3 regions of the Novosphingobium sp. BL-S-20 genome follow, and region 3 is predicted to be linked to each of the others. Evidence: predicted binding sites of a transcription regulator. Region 3 holds the regulator's gene; each other region holds the start of a gene.
The links. The regulator LexA, encoded in region 3, represses DNA repair genes until DNA is damaged. The targets are predictions, from matches to a motif close to GTTCCNCNCTTGTTCT.
Positions count from the first base shown of each region.

Region 1 (6,525 bases), 530 kb from region 3:
GGTCGTTCGGATCGTCGGCCCGCGCCGTGCCGGAGAAGGCCTGCGCGGACAGCGCCAGAGTGCCCAAGGCGAGCAGGATGCGCCCAGCTTTCATAAGTCTCGTCTTTCCGTCCCTGAAGAATTTTGGCCCTGAAGGATTCTGGCCTGATGGCCTTCTCGATTTCCTGACGAAGCCGCGGGGCGGAAGCAATTGCGGATGCGACGGGCCGTTTGTCCGCACGACGAGCCGCGCGGCGCTTGAGGCGAACGCGGGAACCCTGTCGGCAGTCGCCGCGAAAAGGCCGCCGATCCCGTGCGGGGAGCGGCGGCCTTTCCGGGGGCAGGCGGTTACTTGCCGCGGCGGGCGACGATAGCCAGCGAAGTAGGCTCTGCGACGGCCAGCCGATCGGGGTTGGCCTTTGCCGCCAGCCGGGTCGCGAGCATGTCGTCACGGGCGGCGAAGGCGCGTTCGCGGGAATCGTCGCGGCAGTCGCGGGTCCAGGCCATCTCGTCGAGATGGTTGCTGTTCATCGGGCAGACCGCGCGAATGGCGACTTCCAGCCGCATGTTCAACGTGTCGAGACCCTCCTGGCTGTCCAGATTGAGGTCGCCATAGCGGACTTCGCGATGGGGAACGTCCCGAAGCGAGCCGTCCTTCACGACGACATCGGCAAGGGCCGGGCCGGAAAGTCCGGCAGCAGCCATGGCGATCATGCCGAAGGCGGCGAAAGTGGTGTGAATCCTGGTCATCTGCATTCTCCCGTTGCAAGAGCGCAGCTCTCCCGGCACGAACCCCCACGGCTCGTGGCAAACGAACTGCTAAGCGACCGCTCTGGATGAAGGAAGTCTATCCCAAGCAACGCGAGCGCTGCGGGGTTCCATTACGACTTCACGATCATGTATAGACTTTTGAAGTGCCCCCGCGATCACGCCTTGGCTTTCGAGAAATGTCTAGATCATTACTTGTATTTGTAAGATCGGCATTCGGCAAAAGGTGAGTCGGTATTATTTCCGGGCAGTTTCTCTATTGCGCAGAACCGTGCCGGGTTCAAGTCATCCTTGCCTCCGGATCGTCGAACGACAGTGTTCGAACGACGGACGACATGGGGAGCGGCGGACGGGAAGTGCCGACGTTGCAATTGCGGACTTCGGCACCACATGGGCGCCTGACTTTCTAAGCGGCCAACACCCCCGTCGCCCACACCGGTCGCCGCCGCTTGCGCTTTGCGAACAAATCTGGAACACGTCACCTCCATGAGTCTCTCCCACATCACCGTCCGCGGCGCCCGTGAGCACAACCTCAAGGGTTTCGACATCGAACTCCCGCGTGAGAAGCTGATCGTCATCACCGGCCTGTCGGGCTCGGGGAAATCCAGCCTCGCGTTCGACACGATCTATGCGGAGGGCCAGCGCCGCTATGTGGAGAGCCTCTCCGCCTATGCGCGCCAGTTCCTGGAGATGATGCAGAAGCCAGACGTCGAGCATATCGACGGCCTCAGCCCCGCGATCTCGATCGAGCAGAAGACCACGAGCCGCAACCCGCGCTCCACGGTGGCGACGGTGACGGAGATCTGGGACTACATGCGCCTGCTCTGGGCGCGCGTGGGCATTCCCTATTCGCCCGCCACCGGCCTGCCGATCGAGGCGCAGACGGTGTCCAACATGGTCGACCGGGTGATGGAACTGCCCGAAGGCACCCGCGCCTATCTGCTGGCGCCGGTCGTGCGCGGCCGCAAGGGCGAATATCGCAAGGAACTGGCCGAGTGGCAGAAGGCGGGCTACACCCGCGTGCGCATCGACGGCGAACTCTACGCCATCGAGGACGCCCCGGCGCTCGACAAGAAGTACAAGCACGACATCGAAGTCGTGGTGGACCGCATCGCGGTGAAGGACGGCATCCAGACCCGCCTTGCCGACAGCTTCGAACAGGCGCTGAAACTGGCCGAGGGGCTGGCCTATATCGACCTTGCGGATGGCGTCGTTCCCGGTCGTGAGGCGGAAGGGAAGGGCAAGAAGAACCTCAAGGGCACCGGCCTGCCGCCGAACCGCATCGTCTTCTCGGAAAAGTTCGCCTGCCCGGTCAGCGGCTTCACCATCGAGGAGATCGAGCCGCGCCTGTTCTCGTTCAACGCCCCGCAAGGCGCCTGCCCGGCCTGCGACGGTCTGGGCGAGAAGCTGCTGTTCGACCCGCAGCTGGTGGTCCCGAACGAGCATCTCAGCCTCAAGCAGGGCGCCATCGTGCCCTGGGCCAAGTCGAACCCGCCTTCGCCTTATTACATGCAGGTGCTCTCCAGCCTGGCCGAGCACTTCGGGTTCGACCTCACCACGCCGTGGGACGCGCTGCAGACCGAGCTGAAGATCGTCATCCTCTACGGCACCGGCGGCAAGGCCGTGCCGCTGACGTTCAAGGACGGCAAGAAGGAATACACGGTCAACAAGCCGTTCGAGGGCGTGATCGGCAACCTCAACCGCCGCATGATCCAGACCGACTCTGCCTGGATGCGCGAGGAACTGTCCAAGTTCCAGACCGCACAGCCCTGCGAAACCTGCGAGGGCAAGCGCCTCAAGCCCGAAGCGCTTTCGGTGAAGATCGCGGGCAGCGACATTGCCGATGCCGCGCGCCTTTCAGTGGCGGACGGCTTCGCGTGGTTCGGCGCGCTGGAGGAGAAGCTCACCAGCCAGCAGCAGCAGATTGCCAAGGCCATCCTCAAGGAAATCAACGAGCGCCTCGGCTTCCTCAACAACGTCGGGCTCGATTACCTCAATCTCGACCGTACGAGCGGCACGCTGTCAGGCGGCGAAAGCCAGCGCATTCGCCTTGCCAGCCAGATCGGCTCGGGCCTGTCGGGCGTGCTCTACGTGCTCGACGAACCCTCGATCGGCCTCCACCAGCGCGACAACGACATGCTGCTGGAAACGCTCAAGCGCCTGCGCGACCTCGGCAACACCGTGATCGTCGTCGAGCATGACGAGGACGCGATCCGCACCGCCGACCATATTGTTGACCTTGGCCCCGGCGCCGGTGTCCACGGCGGCGAAGTCGTGGCCGAAGGCACGCTGAAGCAGGTGCTCAAGAGCAAGAAGAGCCTCACCGCCGCCTACCTCAACGGCACGCGCAAGATCGAGGTGCCGACCACGCGCCGCAAAGGCAACGGCAAGAAGATCGTGGTCGAAAACGCCCGCGCCAACAACCTGAAGAACGTGACGGCCGAGTTCCCGCTCGGCACCTTCTGCTGCGTCACCGGCGTCTCCGGCTCGGGCAAAAGCTCGCTCACTATCGACACCTTGCAGGCCGGCGCCGCGCGCCAGCTCAACGGCGCGCGCGTCGTCGCCGGGGCGCATGACCGGATCACCGGGCTCGAACACTGCGACAAGGTGATCGAGATCGACCAGTCCCCCATCGGCCGCACGCCGCGCTCCAACCCCGCCACCTACACCGGCGCCTTCACCCAGATCCGCGACTGGTTCGCGGGCCTGCCGGAATCGGAAGCCCGCGGCTACAAGGCCGGGCGCTTCAGCTTCAACGTCAAGGGCGGCCGGTGCGAGGCGTGCCAGGGCGACGGCCTGATCAAGATCGAGATGCACTTCCTGCCCGACGTCTACGTCACCTGCGAGGAATGCCACGGCAAGCGCTACAACCGCGAAACGCTGGAAGTGAAGTTCAAGGGCCACTCCATCGCCGACGTGCTCGACATGACGATCGAGGACGCGGAGGAGTTCTTCAAGGCCGTGCCGCCGATCCGCGACAAGATGCACATGCTGAACGAAGTGGGCCTCGGCTACGTAAAGGTCGGCCAGCAGGCGACCACGCTGTCCGGCGGCGAGGCGCAGCGCGTCAAACTCGCCAAGGAACTCGCCCGCCGCTCCACCGGCCAGACGCTCTACGTGCTGGACGAGCCGACCACCGGCCTCCACTTCGAGGACGTGCGCAAGCTGCTCGAAGTGCTCCACCGCCTTGTCGAACAAGGCAATTCGGTGGTGGTGATCGAGCACAACCTCGATGTCATCAAGACCGCCGACTGGATCATCGACATGGGCCCGGAAGGCGGCGTGCGCGGCGGCGAGGTGATCGCCGCCGGTACGCCGGAGGATATCGTGAAGGTGAAGAAGTCCTTCACCGGGCACTATCTGAAGCCGCTGCTTTCCAGCTGGGCGAAGTAATTTACAGATATTCTGTCTAAGGTTAATCACTAGCCCTCTTGCCATAGATGCTTAGAGACAGCTACTCGTAAGGGGTATTGTTTTCTAGGTGGGGCAGTGTGGGCAAGTCTATTGAGCAACAAGCGATGGAGCGCCTTCGTGGCGCCCAAGGGGTAGCTGATCAAGTACTTCGTATCTTCGAGTTGGGTGCGCCTTCAATTTCGGAGATGGCTTATGCAGTTAAGTCGCGAGTAAAAGACGATTTCAAAATTGTCGAAAAAATTAATAGAAAAATAGTCGAGGGAAGATCGTATCGAGTCACCGATATCAGGGATGTCGTTGGTATTCGAATTGTGACGCTGTATAGGTTGGATGCCCTTGGCATCATTCCTGTACTTCTCGATAGGATATCTGAAAATTCAGGAAAAGACGAGGGTAGTCTTTTTCTCGAAAATCCTGTTGAAGAGATAAAAATATATTCTGTTAATGTTGTTGGTGATGCGCAAAAATTAGCTCATCGGATACAGGCTATTTTCAAGGACAGGGGGCATTCACTTCGCTGTGAAATTATTGAGCGTCCTGAGAACTATTCATCGACACACATTGTTTTGTGGGCGCGCGGAAAGTGGAATGGTCGATATCTCGATATCCCTATAGAAATACAAATTCGTACTGCTCTTGAAGATGTGTGGGCTGAAATTGACCATCGTTTGAAGTATAAAAGAAGAATAAATCCAGACATGGATAGTGCTATGTCTGCTATGGTCGAAAATTGCCTTGCTCATTTGAATGTTATGAAGACTCTGAATGATGGGCTTGCTCAGTATGGTGACCAAGTCAAAATACAAATCGACGAATTAGATGATAGCGTTAAACGTGTGCATCGATCGAGGTTGGCTGAAGAGCCAGAAATAAGGTTGCGCCCATTTTCGCAGTATAGAGGGGCGCTAAAAGATCGAATGCATATGCTTTTGAGTAAGTCTCGAGAGTCTTTGCTCGACTCAGGCATGAAGGCTTATTCAACTACAAATAATATTGCGCAAATCAGGGTGGCTTCAAGGGAACTAAAAGCTGCTTCGGAATGGATTGATACGCTATCTGTAGAGCCGGATCTTGAAAAAGAACTTCGCTACGTCTGTTCTATGGAGCGGGCTTTGCTCGAATTTGAGTTGGGAAGGCGATTAGGGAAGTCTTCTGGTAATGCTAATTTGATAAATGCTCGTATGATATACGATGCGATAGAAATTTCTTATCCAGATAGAGGCATAATTCCCTACAGACTTGCTAGAGTACTATATGATTTGGGTGAGTTTGAATCTGCTAAAACAAAAATGCGCGGGCTTATTGATAATTTTTCTGAATTAGATTTGCCGGAAAATCATTGGGTTCACGCCTCTGCTAATAGAATTTTAGGATTCTGGCATTGGGATGGCGTCAAAAATCAGCCTACTGAGCGTGCTCGTGATTGGTCGAGTGCCGATCTTAACGAAGTTCTGCTTGCTGCGTATTATTCATATTCCGCATCTCAGATCGTTGTTGCGGATGCTCCCTTTCCGACCGATCATCCTCATGAATCTTCAAGGATCATGGCGCTCAGTAACGTATTATATTTTGTTACCGAATTTTTGGAATTAGGGGGCGTTCGTTCTCAATTGGCCGAGCACGGTATCAGTGATGATTTTATTCACAGTGCGGTGAGTGAAGTTGGGCAATTTGATGAATCCGGAAGTGCGGATTATCATAAGCTTAATACCTTGCGGCGATATTTTATATTTATAAAAAATTACGAACAGGCTCGTCATTTTGCTAAATTAGCAATTGAAAATTTGGAAAAATTGGGGTGCTATGATCGAGGCGGTTCCTCTGAAGAGGAGCACGTTTTGCGTGAATGTCGAGCAACTTTAGATATGTCTCTCAAGGCGTGATGGCGCAGGAGGGGAACGTAAGGAGCTTGTCAGGCGTTTGCATTAATGCCAAAGGAAGTCTGGGATTCGTATCTACGATCCTAACCAGCGATCGATCAGAGGAGAAGAGCAATGGCGATTAGCTATGTGGTCCGGCAAGCGCGGCTTAAGTTCGAGCCCTATACCGACGACTAAGATTGTCATTGTGTCCTCTAAAAGGCCCGGTTTTCCGGGCCTTTTTTTTGATCTGATGGGGTCACTTTCCTACACATCCCCATATGCGATAAATGATCCGGTTCACCCCGGCGCGGTTGCGCCGGGGCTTTGGCTCCAATTCTGGGGGTGAACCATGTCCGACCATTCAAACTCTTCGTATCCCACGGCTGCCGGGCGGGGGTGGATTCCGGCTTCTCGGGATATCGGGTTGCCGGGGGAGTCCTTTCCGCGCGGGCGGGGTGGGCGCTCGGCTGAGGGCGATCCCAGCGTTCGCTGGGATGACGAA
Region 1 is NZ_CM145494.1:2,439,523-2,446,047, reverse strand. Features, by position in the region: gene ACZ1II_RS19125 (hypothetical protein) at 1-94, opposite strand, end outside; gene ACZ1II_RS19120 (UrcA family protein) at 328-729, opposite strand; gene uvrA (excinuclease ABC subunit UvrA) at 1,234-4,140, shown strand; gene ACZ1II_RS19110 (hypothetical protein) at 4,239-6,044, shown strand.
Region 1: the regulator LexA is predicted to act here: its motif matches at 1,207-1,222, upstream of uvrA (excinuclease ABC subunit UvrA).

Region 2 (6,525 bases), 1.4 Mb from region 3:
ATCCGCATGGCCCGCGCGATGAAGCTGGCGGTCGAAGCGGGCCGCGATGCCTACCTCGCCGGACGTATGGCGCAGCGCCGCTATGCCGATCCGTCCAGCCCGCTCGCCGGACTCATCTGAATTTTTGCAGGCCGCGATTTCTTCGGATCGGCCTTCTCCCTGGCGGGAGAGGGCCGATTTCCGCGCAAAAAGTGCGGGAATCGGTATCTTTCAAACTGTCCCGAATTGAAATCCTGCATGAATCTTGCCGGAATTACGGGGGACAAACCTTTGCGCAGTTAAGGCTGTAGCAACCCATGTGGCAGAAATTGGTTTTTGTGACAGGGAGGATAGTCCTTCCGTGTCACGAGGATCAGGACCATGACTCACACGGGAAAGGCCAGCATCACCATCAGCGAACTGCGGGAGTTCGCCAGCTTCACGCCCTGCGAGCAGCGCTACATCCGTCGCAGCCTTGACGTGGGGCTGGGCCGACAGGATGCGCTTGGTCTCTGGGCGCGTGACGGCGCCGAGGCCACCTCGATCCGAAAGCAGTACGAGGCCTATGCCGACCTTACCGCCCTGCGCGACATGCGGCCCGACGAATTCGGCTTCGACGATATCACCGTGTTCATGGGCAAGCTCGTCCATGTCGCCGCCTTCGATCTGGCGCAGGACCGCATCGAATCGTTCTCGGCGTTCCGCTTCCTCTACGAGCGCCTGCTGGGTGGCTGGGCACGGCCCTGGCTGCCGGGGGCTTTCTGCGGGGCCTCGGCGCTGCCCCAGATCCGGCCGGAGCGGCGCAAGATCCTGCTCCACTCGATCAGCGAAGCGGCAGCCACCGCCTCGGGCTGGTCGGAGCGCGAGCCGTCGTTTTATCCGGAATGGATCGAGAAGGAAGTCGCCTGACTTGTACCGCGATCCGGAGTCTCGGCTCCGGATCGCCTCTCAGTTTTCGCTGCCCCATTGCTGGGTCTGAGGATCGCCCAGAGTGACGAGCCGCCGGAGTGACGCGCGGGCGAGGCGCTCGGTCTCGACCTTGCGGCGCGCTGCGGCCAGCTGGCGCAGCGGGGCAGGGCGCAGGATTTCCGCATCGTAACCGTCGGCGACGATCACGCCGCACTGCTCGGGCAGGAACGGCTCGGTTTCCAGCGGCGCGCGGTCCAGCGAGGGCGGCAGGCCCCAGTAGAAGCGGTCGCAATAGTCGAGATAGTCGGTCCACTTGCCGTCGCCCAGCAGGTCCGCCCGTGAAACCTTGATCTCGACGATGATGACGTGGCCCTTGGCATCGATGCCCATGAGGTCCGCCCGCCGCCCGCAGCGCAGCGGCATTTCCGGCAGGCACCAGATGTCGTTGCGGGCAAAGAGCCGCCCGATTCCCCGAGCGACGTCGGCAGCGACGAAGGAAGTGAGCGGCGATGAGAGGGGGGAATCAGCTTCGGCCATGGCAGCATCATAAGAACATATAGGGAACTTTCAAGCCGTGGATGGCGTGGGCTCGTTCGCCTTGGCGATATCCCGAAGAAGGTTTTCCCAAGCCTATGATGCGATGGATGGATTTGGCGCTGGCAACGCCGCTCATGCTCTGCTAGTCGCCCCAGCACTGCACCCGTAGCTCAGCTGGATAGAGCGCTGCCCTCCGAAGGCAGAGGCCACAGGTTCGAATCCTGTCGGGTGCACCATTTTTCTCCCATGATTGAAGTTCCGCAAGGCTTGTCGACTCAATGGAAGTCGCGCGAGCGGGGCAGGATGCGCACGTTTCGCGGATGCTGGGGGCGCACGACCTCGTCTGCGCTGGAGAGTTGCGGCTGGGTCTCGTGGTCTTCGGAGAGGCGGGCGAGTTCCGGCGTGCGGTCGTGGATGCGCTGGGCCATCAGGTGGACGACGCCTTCGGGGCTGCGCTGGACTAGGCCTTCCACCACCATCAGCCGGGCCGCCATCACCGGGCGGCGGTAGATCTCGAACAGCCTTTCCCAGATCACCACGTTGGCGATGGCGCCTTCGTCTTCCAGGGTGACGAAGATCGCCTTGCCTTCGCCCGGTCGCTGGCGGACCAGCACTACGCCCGCGACTTTCACCCGCTTTCCGGCTTTCGCTTTTGCCAGTTCGGCGCAGCTCAGCACACCTTCCGCCGCGAAGTGCGGGCGCAGGAAGTCCATCGGGTGGGCTTTCAGCGAGAGGCGGGTGGTCTGGTAGTCGGCGGCGACTTGTTCCGACAGCGGCATGGCGGGCAGGGCGGCGGGTGGTTCTTCGCCCAGTTCGCGGGCGCGGGCGGCGGCGAAGAGGGGGAGTTCGCCGCTGGGCGTGCGCCGCGCTTCCCAGAGGCCCTCGCGGCGGTCGAGGCCGAGCGAGCGCAGGGCGTCGGCATCGGCCAGCAGGTTGAGCGCGCGCTGCGGCAGCTCGGCGCGGCGGGCGAGGTCTTCGAGATTGGTGTAGGGGCGATGGTCCTTGATTGCCTCGGCCCAGTCCTCGCGGAAACCGTGAATCTGGCGCAGGCCGAGGCGCAGCGCGAGTTGGTCTTTCGCGTTTCGCTCCAGGGTGCAGTCCCATTCGCTGTGGTTCGCGTCGGCGGGACGCACTTCCACCCCGTGCTCCTGCGCGCAGCGGACGATCTGCGCCGGGGCGTAGAAGCCCATGGGTTGCGAATTGAGCAGGGCGGCGGCGAAGACGGCGGGGTAGTGATGCTTGATATAGGCCGAGACCCAGACCAGCCGCGCGAAGGCGAGGGCGTGGCTTTCCGGGAAGCCGTAGCTGCCGAAGCCTTCGATCTGCTTGAAGCAGCGCTCGGCGAATTCCTTGGCATATCCGCGCGCGACCATGCCGCCGACCATCTTGTCGCGGAGGGAGTCGATGGTGCCGACATTGCGGAAAGTCGCCATGGCACGGCGAAGCTGGTTGGCTTCGATATCGGAGAAGTTCGCGGCGGTGATGGCGAGCTTCATTGCCTGTTCCTGAAATAGCGGGACGCCCATGGTTTCACCGAGCACGCTGCGCAGTTCGTTGGGATCGTGGGGGGGAGCCGGAGAAGGAAACTCCGGTTCTTCGATGCCCTGCCGCCGCCGCAGATAGGGATGGACCATGTCGCCCTGAATCGGACCGGGACGCACGATGGCGACCTGAATTACCAGATCGTAGAATTTCACCGGCTTCAACCGAGGCAGCATGTTCATCTGGGCACGGCTCTCGACCTGGAAGACGCCGATGCTGTCGCCCTTCTGAAGCATCTCGTAGACCGCTTTGACGTGGGGAGGGTTGTTCCTGTGATCCTTCTCGTCACCCGGTACCGAGTTCAGCTGGTACTGGCGGCCAATGTGAGTCTCGATCATTTCGAAAGCCTTGCCGATGCAGGTCAGCATGCCGAGCGCCAGAATATCGACTTTCATCAGGCCGATCGTGTCGATGTCGTCCTTGTCCCACTCGATGAAAGTGCGCTCGTCCATGGCCGCGTGATGGATCGGCACGGTCTCGTCGAGCCGGTCCTGAGTCAGCACGAAGCCGCCGACGTGCTGCGAGAGGTGGCGGGGGAATTCCAGAATCGCCTCGGTGAAGCGATTGACCCGCGCGATCGTCGGGTTGTCGGGATCGAGTCCGGCTTCGAGGCAGCGGTTGCGGTCGTATTTCGCGGCGTAGCTGCCCCAGACGGTGCTGGCGAGCCGGGCGGTTACGTCCTCGCTCAGGCCCAGCGCCTTGCCGGTGTCGCGGGCGGCGCTGCGCGAGCGGTAGTGGATCACCGTGGCGGCGATCCCGGCGCGGTCGCGGCCGTAGCGCTTGTAGATGTACTGCATCACCTCCTCGCGCCGTTCGTGCTCGAAATCGACGTCGATGTCCGGCGGTTCCTTGCGCTCGGTGGAGATGAAGCGGGAGAACAGCAGGGTGTGCTTTACCGGATCGACGGCGGTGACGCCGAGCACGAAGCAGACCGCGGAATTGGCCGCCGATCCCCGGCCCTGGCAGAGGATGCCCTGCCCCTGCGCCCACTGGACGATATCGTGGACGGTGAGGAAGTAGGCGGCGTAGCCCTGCTTGCCGATGATCTCCAGTTCCCCGGCGAGCAGTCCGGTCAGCTTGTCGGGAATGCCTTGCGGATAGAGGTTGCTGGCCCGGCTCCAGACCAGCTCGGTCAGCCAGCCCTGCGGGGTGTAGCCGTAGGGGACGGGTTCATGGGGGTAGGTATAGCTGAGGTCGTCGAGCTTGAAGGCGATGCCGTCCATGAAATCCCGGGTGGCGGCGATGGCTTCGGGGGCGGCGGCGAAGAGGCGGGCCATTTCGGCGGCGGGCTTCAGGTGCCGTTCGGCATTGGTGGCGAGGCGGCGACCGGCGGCCTGCACGGTGGTCTTCTCGCGGATCGCGGTCATGACATCGTGGAGGGGGCGCGCTTCCGGCTTGTCGTACTGGGCGTCGTTGATGGCGATCAGCGGAACGCCGGTCATGGCCGCCTGTTCGCGTGAGGCCGCGAGGCGGCGGGCATCGCGGCCCTGTCGCAGCATCGTCGCGCCGAGCCAGACTTTGCCGGGCGCGGCATTCGAGAGTCGGCGCAGGAGGTCGTCGGAAGCCGGGGTGGCGACGATCAGTTGCATGTCCTCCAGGAAGGTGAGCAGGTCGTCGAGGTGCAGCACGCAGTTGCCCTTGGTGGTGCGCAAGTTGCCGGTGGTGAGCAGGCGGGTGAGGCGGCCCCAACCGTAGCGGGTGGTCGGGTAGGCGAGGATTTCCGGGGTATCGTCGGCGAAGACCAGCCGCGCGCCGACCATCAGGCGGAAATCGGGCAGGGTCTCGCCGTCCGCTTCGGCCTTTTCCGCGAGCTTGCGCAGCGCGGCGAGGGCGCGGGCGACGCCGGACACGGTGTTGCGGTCGGCAATGCCGATGCCGGGGTGGCCGAGCCCCATCGCCGTGATCGCCATCTCGCCCGGCGTGCTCGCCCCGCGCAGAAACGAATAGGCGGTCGTCGTCGCGAACTCGACATAAGGAGGCGGCCCCTCGCTCATGCGAAGACGCCGTGGAGATACCAGCGCGGATCGGTCTTCTCGCTGCCATAGAGGCCGTGGCGGAACAGCCAGAAGCGGCAGCCGTCTTCGTCCTCGATCCGGTAGTAGTCGCGCGTCGGGCCGCTGGCCTCGACCGTCTTCCACCAGGGATAGGCGATGCGTTCGGGGCCTTCCTGCCGCACGACCCGGTGCTGCCTGCCCTGCCAGCCGAACCGGCGCGGCGGGCCGTCGGGTACTTCGGCAAGGACGGTTATCGGCTGGGGCGGGTCGAATAGGAACAGCGGGCGCAGGGGCGGCTCGCCCGCTTCCGCCAAGGGCCATGACTCCGGCCGAGACGCGGCGGGCACGAGCCGATCGGCATATTCGGGCAAGTGCTCGTCGCGCGGGGCGAAGCGGTGGAGGCATTCGGCGCCGAAGCGGACTTGCAGGCGGTCGAGCAGGGGGGCGAGGTCGGGCCTGCCGGAACTGTCCTCGTCCAGCCGCTCCTGCCCTTCGGAAAGGTCTTCGTGCAGAGGGACGGAAAGGCGCAGGAGGTCGTAGCCGAAGCCCGGATCGAGCGGGTCGGCGAGCGATTCGATGCGCTCGCGGAACAGCCGGACGACATCGGCGGGGTCGCGCAGCGGCAGGCCGCTGTCGACGGCGAGGCGGGCGACATGACCGTCGGTGCGGAACAGCGAGACTTCGTAGCGCCGCCCGCCGCGTCCGCGCGCGACCAGCAGGTTCCGCGCCTCTCCGGCCAGCCACGCGATCACCCCGAGCAGGGGTTTCACCGTGGCCATCGGCTCGGCGAAGCGCTGCTCGACCCAGATCGGGGGCAGGGTGCGGTGCGGGGTTATACGCCGGTCCTGCTCCTCCAGCAGATGGGCGAGGGCGACCGACATGGCCTTGCCAAAACGGGCGGCCAGCGGCGCGCGGGGGCGGTCGGCGAGCTGGCCTATCGTGCGCAGCCCGGCGCGTTTCAGGGCGAGATGGGCGTCTTCTCCGAGGCCCAGCGCGGCCACCGGCAGTTCGCGCAGGGAACGCTTGCCGAAACGGGCGAGGGCGAGGGCGGCATCCGGGGTTCCGGCACAGGCGGCCAGCGGGTGGAAGCCGAGCCGGGAGAGGCGGCGTGCGAGATCGTCCAGCACGCCGCTTTCGTCCATGGCGAGGCTGTCGAAACATCCGGTGAGGTCCAGCACCAGCGCGTCGTCGCCTTGCGGGGCGACCATCGGGGTATAGCGCTCGCAGGCCTCCACCAGCCGCAGCAGCAGGGCGCGGTCGGCTTCGGGGCGGTGCTCCAGCGCGGCGAGATCGGGTTCCTGCGCGCGGGCGTCGGCCAGCATCATGCCTGCCGCAAGGCCGCGTTTCAGCGCGGCGGGGGAGAGCGCCATGATGCGCTGCGCTCCGCGCTGCTTGGCGATGAGGGCAAAGGCCGCGTCAGGCGGCGCTGCGCCTTCCCGCATCGCCCGTTCGGACGGCAGGAAGGGCAGGACGACCGCGAGGTAGCGGCGCACGGAAGACGCCTTTCTCACGATCCCATTCCAGTTGCAGGTTGAGTCCTTCCCGCCCGCCGCGCTGGCGCAGC
Region 2 is NZ_CM145494.1:56,589-63,113, reverse strand. Features, by position in the region: gene ACZ1II_RS07935 (thiazole synthase) at 1-120, shown strand, start outside; gene ACZ1II_RS07930 (hypothetical protein) at 361-888, shown strand; gene ACZ1II_RS07925 (MmcB family DNA repair protein) at 928-1,425, opposite strand; tRNA gene ACZ1II_RS07920 (tRNA-Arg) at 1,585-1,661, shown strand; gene ACZ1II_RS07915 (error-prone DNA polymerase) at 1,701-4,961, opposite strand; gene ACZ1II_RS07910 (Y-family DNA polymerase) at 4,958-6,454, opposite strand; gene ACZ1II_RS07905 (ImuA family protein) at 6,378-6,525, opposite strand, start outside.
Region 2: the regulator LexA is predicted to act here: its motif matches at 1,438-1,453, upstream of ACZ1II_RS07925 (MmcB family DNA repair protein).

Region 3 (6,525 bases):
GCATTCCGCGAATCGCGGTGATCGACAGCGGCGACGAACTGGCCGCCGAACCGGATTGCTGCGCCGATCATCAGATCCCGGCCAGCAACGGCGCGATGCTTTCCGCGCTCGTGCGCAGCCTGCCCGTCGATGCGAAGCGGAATGGACCTATCCCGGACGATCTCGACGCCCTTGTCGCGGCTTTCGACGCTGCCGCCGACGCCGATGTGATCGTGACCAGCGGCGGAGCCTCGGTCGGCGATCACGATCTTCTGCGTCCCGCCCTGGAAGCCTGGGGAGCCGAAATCGATTTCTGGCGCGTCGCGATCAAGCCGGGCAAGCCGCTGCTGATTGCAACGCGCCATCATGGCGAGCGCAGGCAACTCGTGATCGGGCTACCGGGAAATCCCGTGTCGAGCATGGTAACGGCCTATCTTTTCGTTCTGCCGGTCCTGCGCGCACTCCTCGGTGCCGCAGAGCCTCTGCCGCGAAGCATTGCAGCGAAACTTTCCGCCCCCTTGAAGACCGGCGGAGCGCGGCGGGAATTCCTGCGCGGGGTATGGGACGGGGAAACCGTGCAGGCCCTCTCGCTACAGGACAGCGGCGCGCTTTCCTCGCTGGCCGCCAGCAACGTCCTGATCGACCGCCCCGCTCATGCCGAAGCGGCCGATGCGGGCGACATGGTTCGGATGTTCTTGCTCCAGAATGGCGGTATTGCTTGACTATACCCTGTTCGTTGCATAATTGTTCCCTCATTGTTCGCAGAAAAGTTCTCTAGGCAGCAGATCGGTTCAGATCTGTTCCTTCAAGGATCACCTGGCGACGCAGCACTATCCGGCCGGGCCAAGGGCCGCAGAACATATGAGGCAAAGCAGATGTTGACGCGCAAGCAGCATGAATTGCTCCGGTTCATCCAGGTCCGGCTCGAAGAAAGCGGCATCTCACCCAGCTTCGAGGAAATGAAGGAAGCGCTCGACCTCAAGTCGAAGTCGGGCGTTCATCGCCTGATCTCGGCCCTGGAAGAGCGCGGCTTCATTCGCCGCCTGCCCAACCGCGCCCGCGCACTCGAAGTCCTGCGCCAGCCTGAGGATACGACGACCAAACCTGCCCGCAGCGTTCCGGCGGCGGAAGAGGCTCCGGCTCGCGCTCCGAAGGTTCCGACACCGGCCAACGACGTGATCGAAATTCCGCTCCATGGCCGCATTGCAGCGGGCGTGCCGATCGAGGCGCTGGAGGGCCATTCCTTGCTTCCGGTCCCGGCCGCCCTGCTCGGCTCCGGTGAGCATTACGCGCTGGAAGTTTCCGGCGACTCCATGATCGATGCAGGCATTCTCGACGGCGATTTCGCCCTCGTGAAGCGCACCAATACCGCACGCGATGGCGAAATCATCGTCGCGCTGATCCGGGGCGAGGAAGCGACGCTCAAGTATCTCCGCCGCGAGGGCGGGATGCTTCGGCTCGATCCCGCCAATGCCGCTTACGAACCGCAAATCTACGGTCAGGACGAAGTGGAAGTTCAGGGCAAGCTTGCAGGACTTCTGCGCCGCTATCACTGAACCGGAGGGGAATTCCCCTTCGGTTCATCGAAGCCAACCTGCCCGAAGATATCTACTTGCGGCCGCGCCACCAGCCATGATCGCCTTGAGTGTCGGCAACGGTCGTGATCCTGCGACGATCCAGATCGATGGCCACGCCGCCACTGCGATCCAGTAGGGCGCGATCGGCCTTCAGCCACTTCGGTCGGCAACTGTCCGGAAGCCGGCGGTCGGCAATGACGACGTCGGATTGCCTGCAAGCCCTTGCGAGTTGATCTTCGGGCACCATCAAGCGCCCTTTGGCAATAAGGACCTGATACCGCGCACGCCAGGTTCGCATTGCTACGGCGCAGAAGTCGCTGTTGCATCTGGCTCGCGGAGCTGCCGAAACGACTTCGGGAAGTTCACGCCTTCCTGCCGCCTCCATCATGTTGTCCAGCGCATAATCGCTCGAACTGTTACGCAGCATCACGAGACGCCGACTGTCCGGATCGATCCATCCGACATGGCGACCATCGCCTGAAACCACCAGATCCGGCGCCTGAATCGTCATCAGGCCCAGAAATCCGATAAGGATAGGCACCAGCCCCAACAAGCGAACCCGTCCTGCCCAAAGTCCGAGCCACAGTCCTCCCGCCACGAACAGCAGGAAATGCCACCCGCTCATCGTCGGCAGGACCCGTACGGAACCGGGGCTATCCGCAATGAAACGGGCGATCGCCAGCAATCCCTCGATCGCATGATCCGCGAGCCACCATGCCGGCCCGCCTGCTCCCATCACATCCAGAAGCAGCGCCAGCGCGACCAAGGGCATGATAACCAGGGTTGTCAGCGGGATAGCCAGAACATTGGCGAACGATCCGTAAATGCCCGCACGATGGAAATGGTAAAGACCGATCGGCAGGAGCGCCATTTCGATCGCGATGCCCATGACCAGCAGCAACATGACGTGACGCAGGGCCTTCGAAGGTAGAGCTTCTTCGCGCGGAGCGAGCCACCGCTTCATCGGTTCGGCATTGCCGAGCGCAACGAGGACCATGACCGCTGCGAAACTCATCTGGAAGCTGGGCCCGACGATCGACTCGGGCCAGACCAGCAGCACGATGAAAGCCGCCACGGCCAGCAAGCGCATCGACAACGCCTCCCGCCCCATCGCCAGTGCCGCCAGCACGAACAAGGCGCCAAGGCACGAGCGCACCGTCGGCACTTGCGAACCGCTGAGCAAGGTATAGCCGATCCCCGCCAAGGCCCCGAAACCGGCAGCAAGAATCGGCAGCCGAACGCGCAAGGCAAGAGCCGGTGAAAGCGCCAGCAGCCGAAGCGCGAGAAGATAGACCCCGCCGATCACGGCACTCACATGAAGCCCGCTGATCGAAAGCAGATGCGCAAGCCCCGCATCTCGCATCGCCTGCGCATCGTTTCCGGATATCGCGCCCATGTCTCCCGTGGTCAGTGCCGCCGCGATTCCCCCCGTCGATCCGGCCAATCGCCCGGTTATATGACGGGACAACCCGTTGCGCGCGTTGCCCAGCCAGTCGCCGCCACGGGCCGCGGAAACGAGTTCGATTGGCGCCGTCACCTGCCCCGTTGCCGCGATTCCGGCGAACCACGCCGACCGTGCGAAATCGTAACCCCCCGGAAACATTGGTGAGGCCGGTGGTGCAAGCCGCCCGCGAAAGCGGATCACCGCCCCGGTTTCCGGCACCCTTTCGCGAAACCGCACCGGCACGTTCACCCGCACCTTGATCGCCCGTCCGGTCCCCGGTTCGCGCATCGCCAAGGTCAGCCGATCACGCTCCAGCGCAGGCTGCTCTTCCTGTCCGATTACGGTCCCCGTGAAGGTGCCCGACAGCAGGCGCGAAATCGGCGGAGCACCGATCATTTCGGAGCGCAGCCACACACCAAGGCATCCAGCCATTGTCAGCAACGAAAGCGACAAGATCGCCTGCCGGATATACGGGTAGCGCAGCAGGCCGGAACGCCAGTAAAGTGCGAATATCGCAATCGCGACGCATACTACGCAAAGCCCCGCCCAACTCTCTCGGGAAGGCAGCGAAAACCACGCAGTTGCGCCGCTTCCGAAGGCTACGGCAAGCCACGGTCCTCTAGCGAAACCGCAGTTCGAAAGAAAACACTCGACACCGGCCAAACTGCTCGACAAGTGGCTCTGGCTGATCCATGGGCGATGCTGCATTGCAGCGGCTCCGGCGACATCCGGATGCTCTAGATCAACCGTCGTGGCGGCTTGGCTGGCCATGGCGCGCATAGGACAGGAAGGTTATAATAATGGCAAGCGGCAGCGCATCGAGCGGATCGACGGCAGGCAAGACCGTCGTCACGCGCTTTGCCCCCTCGCCTACGGGTTATCTCCATATCGGCGGCGCCCGTACTGCTCTCTTCAACTGGCTGTTCGCCCGTCATCACGGCGGCAAGTACCTGCTTCGCATCGAGGACACCGATCGCGCCCGCTCGACCGAACCGGCGATCGAGGCGATCTTCGACGGCCTGACCTGGCTCGGCCTCGACGGCGACGAACCCGCCGTGTTCCAGTTCGCCCGTTCGGACCGTCACGCCGAAGTGGCCGCCGCGCTGTTGGCTAACGGCCATGCCTATCGCTGCTACCTCACGCCCGAGGAACTGGCCGAGCGCCGCCAGAAGGCCCAGGACGAGCGCCGCCCGTTCCGCATCGACAGCGAATGGCGCGATGCCGATCCCTCGACGTGGCCGACGGACCGCACTTACGTCGTGCGCGTCAAGGCGCCGCGCGACGGCGAGACCACCATCAACGATCTCGTTCAGGGCGAAGTGACCGTAAAGAACGAGGAAATCGACGACTTCGTCATCCTGCGCTCGGACGGCACGCCGACCTACATGCTGGCCGTGGTGGTCGACGACAACGATATGGGCGTGACCCACGTCCTGCGCGGCGACGACCATCTCAACAACGCCTTCCGCCAGCTCGTGGTCATCCACGGCATGGGCTGGGAAGTGCCGACTTACGGCCACGTGCCGCTGATCCACGGTTCGGACGGCGCCAAGCTGTCGAAGCGCCACGGCGCGCTGGGCGTAGATGCCTATCGCGACGAGATGGGGGTACTGCCGGAAGCGCTGTTCAACTATCTGCTGCGCCTCGGCTGGGGCCACGGCGACGAGGAATTCATCAGCCGCGAAAAGGCGATCGAGTGGTTCGACATGGCCGACGTCGGCAAGTCGCCCTCGCGCTTCGACCTCGCGAAGCTGCAAAATCTCAACGGCCACTACTTGCGCGAGGCGGACGATGCCCGCCTCGCGGAACTGGTCGCACCGCGCCTGATACAGGCCGGATATGATAACCCCGACTTCGCCCTGCTCACGCAGGCGATGCCGGTGCTGAAGGTCCGCGCAAAGGACCTCAACGAACTTGCAGAAGGCGCGGCCTTCCTGTTTGCCAAGCGTCCGCTCGCGTTCAGCGAGAAGGCGCAGGCGCTGCTGACGGACGAGGCGCGGGGGCGCCTCGCCGCCATCCATGAGCGTCTTTCCGGCGAGCCCGACTGGGCGCTGGAGGCACTGGAAGCCAACCTGAAGGCAATGGCCGAGGACTTGGGATTGGGCCTCGGCAAGCTCGCGCAACCCTTGCGGGCGGCCCTGACTGGTCAGACGACCTCTCCGGGTATTTTCGACGTATTGGTTCTGCTCGGCCGGGACGAAAGCCTCGCACGCATTGGCGCGCAGGCGGACGCCGCTGCCGGGACACACATATAAGGAGTAAGAACTGGTGGGTGATCAGGTCAAACTGAATGCTGGTGGCACGGAATTCGACTATCCCGTGCTCAAGGGCAGTGTCGGCCCGGATGTCATCGATATCCGCAAGCTCTATGCCCAGACGGGCAAGTTCACGTACGATCCCGGCTTCACGTCGACGGCGAGCTGCGAATCCGCGCTGACCTACATCGACGGCGACGAAGGCGTACTGCTCCACCGCGGCTACCCGATCGGCCAGCTGGCCGAGAACTCGTCGTTCATGGAAACCAGCTACCTGCTGCTCAACGGCGAACTGCCGAACGCGGAAGAGCTGGCGACGTTCGAGAACACCATCACGCGCCACACGATGCTCCACGAGCAGCTGGCGAACTTCTACCGCGGCTTCCGCCGTGACGCCCATCCGATGGCGATCATGTGCGGCGTGGTCGGCGCGCTCTCGGCGTTCTACCACGACTCGACCGACATTTCGGACCCCGAGCACCGCAAGATCAGCTCGCATCGCCTCATCGCCAAGATGCCGACGATCGCCGCTGCCGCTTACAAGTACTCGGTCGGCCAGCCTTTCCTCTACCCGGACAACAAGCTGAGCTACACCGGCAACTTCCTGCGCATGACCTTCGGCGTGCCGGCGGAAGAATATGAAGTGATCCCCGCCGTCGAAAAGGCGATGGACCGCATCTTCATCCTCCATGCCGACCACGAACAGAACGCCTCGACCTCGACCGTGCGTCTTGCCGGTTCCTCGGGCGCCAATCCGTTCGCATGCATCGCGGCCGGTATCGCCTGCCTCTGGGGCCCTGCCCACGGCGGCGCGAACGAAGCCGCGCTCAACATGCTCAAGGAAATCGGTACGCCGGACAAGATCCAGCACTACATCGATCGCGCGAAGGACAAGAACGATCCGTTCCGCCTGATGGGCTTCGGTCACCGCGTCTACAAGAACTACGATCCGCGCGCCACGGTCATGCAGAAGACCGTCCGCGAAGTGTTCGACGCGCTCAAGGTCACCGACCCGCTCTTCGAGACCGCCCTGCGCCTCGAGGAAATCGCCCTCAGCGATCCGTACTTCGCAGAGAAGAAGCTGTTCCCGAACGTCGACTTCTACTCGGGCATCATCCTCTCGGCCATCGGCTTCCCGACCACGATGTTCACCGCGCTCTTCGCCCTTGCCCGCACCGTGGGCTGGGTCGCGCAGTGGAACGAAATGATCTCGGATCCCGGCCAGAAGATCGGCCGCCCGCGTCAGCTCTACACCGGCCCGACGCAGCGC
Region 3 is NZ_CM145494.1:1,907,108-1,913,632, forward strand. Features, by position in the region: gene ACZ1II_RS16635 (molybdopterin molybdotransferase MoeA) at 1-701, shown strand, start outside; gene lexA (transcriptional repressor LexA) at 855-1,535, shown strand; gene ACZ1II_RS16645 (ComEC/Rec2 family competence protein) at 1,588-3,780, opposite strand; gene gltX (glutamate--tRNA ligase) at 3,801-5,255, shown strand; gene ACZ1II_RS16655 (citrate synthase) at 5,269-6,525, shown strand, end outside.